Regions from separate parts of the Virgibacillus sediminis genome, predicted to be linked through region 1. Evidence: riboswitches for the same ligand, from Rfam matches in the RefSeq annotation. Region 1 holds a riboswitch; the other holds the start of a gene.

Evidence for each region. Region 1 has a riboswitch for S-adenosylmethionine ahead of ACFODW_RS07260 (carboxymuconolactone decarboxylase family protein). Riboswitches for the same ligand answer to the same signal wherever they lie in the genome.
Region 2: linked by a shared signal. The riboswitch ahead of metK (methionine adenosyltransferase) and the one ahead of ACFODW_RS07260 (carboxymuconolactone decarboxylase family protein) in region 1 are both predicted to bind S-adenosylmethionine.

What each region holds. Positions count from the first base shown of each region.
Region 1 is NZ_JBHRRZ010000013.1:57,306-61,473, forward strand. It holds gene ACFODW_RS07250 (MFS transporter) at 1-501, opposite strand, end outside; gene ACFODW_RS07255 (hypothetical protein) at 1,052-1,390, shown strand; SAM riboswitch class I at 1,726-1,837, shown strand; gene ACFODW_RS07260 (carboxymuconolactone decarboxylase family protein) at 2,056-2,724, shown strand; gene ACFODW_RS07265 (LLM class flavin-dependent oxidoreductase) at 2,772-4,142, shown strand.
Region 2 is NZ_JBHRRZ010000003.1:5,997-10,164, forward strand. It holds gene ACFODW_RS01890 (tetraprenyl-beta-curcumene synthase family protein) at 1-570, opposite strand, end outside; gene ACFODW_RS01895 (gamma carbonic anhydrase) at 659-1,171, shown strand; gene metK (methionine adenosyltransferase) at 1,210-2,409, opposite strand; SAM riboswitch class I at 2,617-2,724, opposite strand; gene pckA (phosphoenolpyruvate carboxykinase (ATP)) at 2,936-4,168, shown strand, end outside.

The DNA of each region.
Region 1 (4,168 bases):
CCATCCAGATAAGGATGTACGATCGGTAGAATCACTAGAGATTACCGCAGCCATGGAACCATATGGGATATTAACAGATGTATATAACATCCCCCATAAAATATATGTTACATAGGCATATGCAAGATAAAAGCCTTCAGACATACCTGGAATTGGCAGAAACATTAAAGCACTTGCAATGACAAGCGGGAATGACATTCTAAAAATCCAAGGTAGAAATTTTCCTTTTGACGTTGTCTTTCTGGAGTCGATAAAACGTCCCCATAAGACATCGGTTACCGCATCCCACATACGTGCAACTAAAAATAAAGTACCAACGGCTGCAGCACTAATCCCAAAGATGTCGGTATAGAACACCATTAGGAATGTACTTACTAGAATGAAAGAGAAATCGTTTCCAAAATCCCCTAATAAATATCCAATTTTATCTCGCATACCAAATGGACGAACTGGCTGGTTATTGTTTTCCATTGATCCATTTACTTCTATCGCTCTTTCCATTATGAATACCTCCATTAATTATGAAAATTTCCCAAATCAACATTGTCATTTAGCGCCTTTTTAAACGTATAACAAAATAATAGAATCATTATTCATATATACGCTTATAACGCTTTCATAAAGATTAAGGTTGGTTAGTCCCAACAACCTAATAAGACGGCTTTGTTATAGATTCTTTACCATATGTTTGGTTTTCACATAAAACAATTATGATTGAATAAGTTCATAAGTTATTTTGTCTGCTCAACAAACTAATTAACTTATAAGCTTATATTATATGAAAACGTTTTTAAGTGCAAGCGCTTTTTTGCCAGGAAGTTAAAATAACGGCATACTCTATTGGTGAAATATGGGGGATATAGTACCTTGACAATTCTGTCAATTCATGGAACTATTATAGTAACCCTCGTATCACCTCTAGTTACTACTCCTATTTTCAAATAATGCAACCCTACCATTACCCGCCTATGAAGTGCATCACACTATCCTTCTTCACACACTTATTTTCCGACATTGTTTCAACAAAAAATTAAATTATAAATGAAAAGGAGTGCTTTTATTGGGACACGATATTTCAGGATTCAATAAAGCAGGAGAAGAAGTTGCTTATGCCCGTTTTAGCATGGGTAACTATAATGCTACCATACTGTACAATTTACTTGACGCGAACCGTTACAATGCTGGGGTCAGCGGGTCGGGCCAAAGTTCCACTTTCTCCCTAGACCAAATGGAAAGGGCATTGGATTCCTATCGTAAATTATATGAAAATGGTGATCCTCTGCCAGAAAACGATCCCTTAACTTGGGATATAAAACAGATTGCTGAATTTTTGCTAGACTGTTTAGCAACAGCAAAAAAAGAAGGAAATGTAGGAGTGTATTTTGGCTGATTATTTTTATTCAACCACTATCATCTATAATTTCCCCTGCAAGGAATAGTCCCCATTTCCTCTCCAGCCAATTTCTCTTCACACTTAAAAACTCTAACTTAATTTTTAGAAGTGCTATTCATCAACTCTTTATAAAATATAGGGCCGAGGTGATGATAGCTCACTCATAAGGCAAGATATCCAGAAACTGTAGGCTGCTTAGTTATTCATGGGTGAATAGGAGTAGTAATTTTTATGCAGTTTGCAAAAATTGTAGAATTCCTTCTTGACAGTTTTCTAAGTATTCTATATGATGTAAAGAAATCTTAAAAATATCAAAAATTAAATAAAGCAATTCCTTATCAAGAGTCGGGGGAGGAACTGGTCCAGAGATCCCGCAGCAACCGTTACTATGAAATACAGTAAAATGGTGCTAATTCCAGCAAGCATTCGCTTGAAAGATGAGACAGTGTGTAAAAACCTCTTCCTCATCCGGAGAGGTTTTTTCATTTCATTCGTACTGTCAGGTTTAGGATAAAGGGATTCATATTCTCTAAAAACCGAGTAAATTGATGAGGTAAATGCTATTTAATTGGAAGGGGGTGAAGCAAATCAATAAATAATGAAGTACCTTAGTGTCTAATCTATTTATCCATTACAATCAAAATTTTAAATTATGAGGAGAGATTACATTGACAAAGACTGATAGCTTGTACAAAAAATCATATTTTAGCAGGATCACTGAATTAAAGGAATACGCACCGGAAGCATTTGAATCCTTTTTTGCCTTTAATGACAAGGCATTGGCCGAGGGCAATTTGTCCGTGAAATTGAAAGAGCTGATTGCTGTTGCGGTAGCGCATATTACTGGATGCCCGTATTGCATTGAATTGCATGTAGGCAATGCGAAGAAAAACGATGCTGATAAGGAGGAAGTAGCGGAAGCAATTTTTGTGGCAACGGCATTGAAGGCGGGATCTGCTGCAGCCCACGGTGTAAACGGTCTTAATGCATTTGATGGAGAAAGAGATGATGAGCTGTATAAAGCATCCTATTTCAATCGACTGAAGGAGTTTGGTGCTATCAATAGTGATACATTCCAGGCGTTCGCAGCATTTGATCAACAGGCAATTAAAGCAGGAAAGTTGACGGAAAAAGAAAAAGAGTTAATAGCAGTAGCATCCGCACATACAACAGGGTGTGCTTACTGTATTGACTTGCATACGAAAAACGCCAAAAAAACTGGAGCGACCTTGGAGGAAATATCTGAAGCAATTTTTGTGGCAGTAGCTCTAAAAGCCGGTTCAGCGATTGCACATAGTGTGAATGCATTAAATGCTTACGATCAGGCTTGAATCTTCAGCAAACATCACTCAAATGTTATGGAAAAGGAGCTGCGAGGATGAAAAAACAAATTCACTTGAATGGGTTTATTCAAAACTCACCATCCCCTCACTCAACGGGGTTATGGAAACATGAGAAGGATCAGGGGATTAATCACAACCAGCTGTCGTATTGGACAGAAACAGCAAAAATTCTAGAGCGCGGAAAATTTGATGCCATGTTTATTGCGGATGTGCTGGGAACATACAGTGCATACGGGAACAGCCATCAAGCGGCTGCTCAGCATGCTGTCCAGCTTCCAGCCCATGATCCATTGCTGCCGATTTCAGCTATGGCCGCTGTCACTGAAAATCTGGGCTTTGCACCAACGATTTCCTCTACATATGCACAACCTTACGCACTTGCACGGCAATTATCGACGCTTGATCATTTAACGGAAGGGAGGGTCGCCTGGAATGTTGTGACATCCTATCTTGAAAGCGAAGCAGTCAATCTAGGGCTTTCCGGCCGCCTCCCCAAGGAGCTCCGCTATGATCGTGCAGATGAGTTTCTCGAAGTGGTCTATAAACTTTGGGAGCACAGCTGGGAGGATGATTCGGTTGTTTATGATAGGGAGAACGATACATTTGCACATCCGGATAAAGTTCGGCTGATCAATCACGAAGGTGAATTTTTCAATGTACCCGGCCCACATTTGGTCGAGCCTTCCCCTCAGCGTACGCCGGTTCTGTTCCAGGCAGGTGCTTCGCCGAAAGGAAGGAACTTTGCGGCTAAACATGCCGAGGCTGTATTTACCAAAAATCATTCATTGGATGCATTGAAAGCCTATGTGAAAGACATCCGAAAGAGAACACAGGAACAGGGAAGAAATCCGGATGATGTGGCGATTTTCCCGATGATCCTGCCAATCATTGGGTCTACGGAAGAAGAAGCTTATGCAAAATATGAGGATTTGACCAACCATGTCAGCTATGAAGGAACGGCTTCTCTTCTTTCCGGGCACACGGGAATTGATTTCTCTAAATATGACCCGGACCAGTATATTGAGGATATAGAGACAGAAGCAGTACAGGGCAACTTGGATATGTATACGAAAGATCCTAATAAAAAATGGACATTGAGGGAAGCCGTCAAAAATCATGGACTTGGTAATGGTACCGTTAAATTCATCGGAACGCCAAAGCAGATTGCAGATCGAATCGAGCAATGGGCTGTCGAAGGAGATGTCGATGGGTTCAATATCGCACAAACCTATTCACCGGGGACGTTTAGAGAATTTGTAGATTTAGTGGTACCTGAATTGCAGAGGCGCGGTATTTACCGGACGGAATACGAAGGAAAGACACTGCGGGAAAATATGTTTGGAAAAGGTGCCCATTTGCCTGACAACCACCCGGCGAGAAAGCTTGGTGCCAAACAGCCGCAATAAAAAGGGGGGGAACGCCTCCCCTTCAC
Region 2 (4,168 bases), on a different contig from region 1:
ATACCAAGACGTTAGCCTAGGCATGCGTTCTTCTTTCCTCACATGCTTATGCACTTGAAGGTCAGCATACAAGCCTTGTAATTCGAGAAGATGGCCTTCCACCATCTGGTAGTTGTCCAGCATGCCGAGTGATTCTTGACAGGTACGGACCAATTCAGCTAAGTATCCCCCATCATCCTGTTCCTCTCGTAGAAGATAATAATTCTTCGTCTTTGTTCCAGGTTTCAAAGCGTCGGACATTGCTTCATGCAATAAACAGAAGTCTTCCGGATTCATTGATGTGCTACGGTCACACAGATTATCCAAATAATCACTGATCGTCTGATATGCTACAATGAAGCGGACAGCCTCTACATGCTTCGCCCCTGCCAGCAGGCTGTATACCGCCCCTCCCTGACAATGGAACCGCTTTGCCTCCATACTGGAAAGCGCCTGGTTTCGCAATTCACGGTCTGGAATTTCCTCCGCCCTTTTTCTCCAATAGGAAAGTTCTTTGTCAACCGCCGGGAACACTTGCTGGTAAACAGATTTCATTAATGTAACCGCCCTGGTCGGAATATGCTTTGCCACTCCAATTCCTCCAACTGGAAATGCGCTTCCTCATCTCCGCTTTGTTATACTACTTATATATCACCATATTTCTTAGGAGGATTCAAATATGTATGCCTATAAAGGTAAAGAACCATCTATTCATGACACAGTTTTCCTAGCACACGACGCCATGATCATCGGCGATGTAACAATTGACGAATATTCGAGCATCTGGTTCAAAACCGTTATTCGCGGTGACGTCGCTCCAACACGCATAGGTAAGCGTGTCAACATTCAGGACCTCTCCATGTTGCATCAAAGCCCTGATCGTACATTGCTTATCGAAGACGACGTGACAGTCGGCCACCAAGTGACACTACACTCGGCTATCATAAGAAAAAATGCTCTTATCGGTATGGGATCGCTTATTCTGGATGGTGCAGAAATTGGGGAAAATGCCTTCATTGGAGCAGGGAGTTTAGTGCCGCCTGGAAAGAAAATCCCCGCCAACACAATGGCATTAGGGAGACCTGCAAAAGTTGTCAGAGAACTGACGGATGAAGATTATCAGGAGATGGAGCGAGTCAGGAAGTCATACGTGGAGAAAGGTCAATACTACAAAACAAATACTGTATTATAATAGAGGCCATGCAGGAAAATCCTGCATGGCCTGCTTGCTTACTTTTCAGCGAGTGCTTTCAACTCATCTACTTTATCTGTCTTTTCCCAAGGGAACTGGACATCCGTTCTGCCAAAGTGTCCATATGCCGCTGTATCCCTGAAAATAGGTTTTTGCAGATCCAGCATGCGAATAATTCCAGCCGGACGAAGGTCAAATATCTTCCGTATGGCTTGTACTAGTTCCTGCTCGGTAGCGATGCCGGTGCCAAAGGTATTAATGGAAATGGAAACAGGCTCTGCAACTCCGATGGCATAAGCCAATTGGACCTCGCAGGTCTTTGCCAATCCTGCTGCCACAATATTTTTCGCAACATAGCGGGCCGCGTAAGCTGCAGAACGGTCCACCTTAGTGGCATCCTTTCCACTGAACGCTCCCCCACCATGCCTTGCATAGCCTCCATACGTATCAACAATGATCTTCCTGCCTGTAAGTCCGGCATCCCCTTGTGGTCCGCCTATAACAAATCTTCCGGTCGGGTTGATGAAATACTTGGTTGTATCATCCAATAATTCAGCCGGCACCACTGGACGGATTACATGCTCTTTGATATCCTCTTCAATCCGGTCGAGTGGGATATCCTGGTGATGCTGTGTCGAAATAACGATCGTGTCCACTTTAACTGGGCTCCCATTTTCGTCATACTCAATGGTTACCTGTGTTTTCCCATCCGGGCGGAGGTAGTCGAGGACTTTATCTTTCCTGGCATCGGAAAGGCTCTTGGCCAGCTTATGCGCTAAAGAAATAGGTAAAGGCATCAATTCTTCCGTTTCATCACAGGCAAACCCGAACATTAAACCTTGGTCTCCGGCGCCGATGGCATCGATTTCCTTCTCTGTCATTTTGCCTTGCCGTGCTTCCAAGGCCTGGTTGACTCCTTCTGCTATATCAGGTGACTGTTCATCAATGGCAGTCAGCACAGCACAAGTATCCGCATCGAATCCGAATTTGGCCCGGGTGTACCCTATTTCCTTCACGGTCTGTCTTACAATTGCCGGGATATCTACATATGTACTCGTGGAAATTTCGCCGGCAACCAGTACGAGGCCAGTTGTTACAGTAGTTTCACATGCTACCCTTGCAAAAGGGTCCTTTTTTAAAATTTCATCCAAAATTGCGTCCGATATCTGATCGGAAATCTTATCCGGATGCCCTTCCGTTACAGATTCAGAAGTGAATAAACGCCGGTTTTCAGCCATTTGGCTAAATCCTCCCCTAATTGTATTACGGTACTCTATTTTTCCATTAGTTATCTTTTTTATCCAAAGAGGTCCAAAATATCAGAACATACCATGTTCCCATAAGCTAATATGGAAGCCTAAGGATTTCCTTTCAGGCAAACAATAATTCATTTGAACAAAGAAAAAACCTTTCCTGCAATGATGAGGAAAGGTGATAGCCTTTCACTCTTATTGTCCAAGGAAAAATCCTTGCATCAGGTAAGCACCTTTTCACTGAAAGTGATGGTTGCTGGGCTTCATCGGGTCTGTCCCTCCACCGGCTCTGAATAAGAGAGTATCCGTTCGAAATTTATCCTAACGGAAGAGGCCCGGCGTGTCAACCATTTCGAGAATCGCCCACAGGAAATTGTGATTTTTCTAAAATAATCCACCAATTAGTGTGGACTAATTTTTTTAATGTGTTATACTAATACTCATAAAAAGAAAAAAATGGATGCTTGATAAGTATATTGTGTAAATTCATCAAAAAAGGCGGGTTGTCAAAATGAAAATGGTGGAAAAATCATTAACCAAAGAGATTCACTCACATGTAAATCTCCAAGAGAACTTAACAGTACCACAGCTGGTCGAACAGATCCTGGCCCGAAATGAAGGAATCCTCACCGCTACCGGTGCTGTTCGTGCAACTACAGGAGCGTATACTGGACGCTCTCCTAAAGATAAATTTATTGTAAAAGACGAAATTTCCGAGGATCACATAGACTGGGGAACTGTCAACCAGGATATTGACGAATCCTCATTTAATAAATTGTATGAAAAGATGATCTCTCATTTAAAAGAGAGGGATGTATTATATAGTTTTAAAGGCTTCGCGGGTGCAGATGCCAAATACCGCCTCCCTATCCAGGTAATCAATGAATATGCCTGGCACAATCTTTTTTCGAGACAGCTGTTTGTCACCCCGACTGAGGAAGAACTTTCGGGCCATCAGGCAGAATTCACTGTAGTATCCGCCCCAGACTTTAAGGCCGACCCAGAGGTGGATGGAACCAACTCTGAAACCTTTATCATCATCTCGTTCAAGAAGCGGGTGGTATTGATTGGGGGAACAGAGTATGCCGGGGAAATTAAGAAGTCAATCTTTTCAGTAATGAACTACTTGCTGCCGCGTCAGGATATCCTCTCCATGCACTGCTCCGCCAATGTAGGCCAGGAAGGGGACGTAGCTTTATTCTTCGGTTTATCCGGTACGGGAAAGACCACCCTGTCTGCCGATCCCTACCGTCGCCTGATCGGGGACGACGAACACGGATGGGGGCCAAACGGCATATTCAATATAGAAGGCGGCTGTTATGCAAAATGCATCAATTTGTCTGAAGAAAAGGAACCGCAGATCCACAAAGCAATACGTTTTGGCTCTGTTCTTGAAAACGTCGTACTGGACCGGTCTTCCAGATTGCCGGATTATGATGATACTTCCCTGACTGAAAATACGCGTGCAGCCTATCCATTGGATAATATGGACAATATTGTCACTCCTAGTGTCGCAGGCCATCCGAACACGATTATATTTTTGACTGCAGATGCTTCAGGAACCCTGCCGCCAATTAGTAAATTAACGAAAGAACAGGCCATGTACCACTTTCTGAGTGGTTATACCAGTAAACTTGCAGGGACTGAGCGCGGAGTGACAGAACCACAGGCAACTTTCTCCGCCTGTTTCGGTGCTCCATTCCTTCCACTGAAACCTGCAGTTTATGCTGAGATGCTCGGTGAG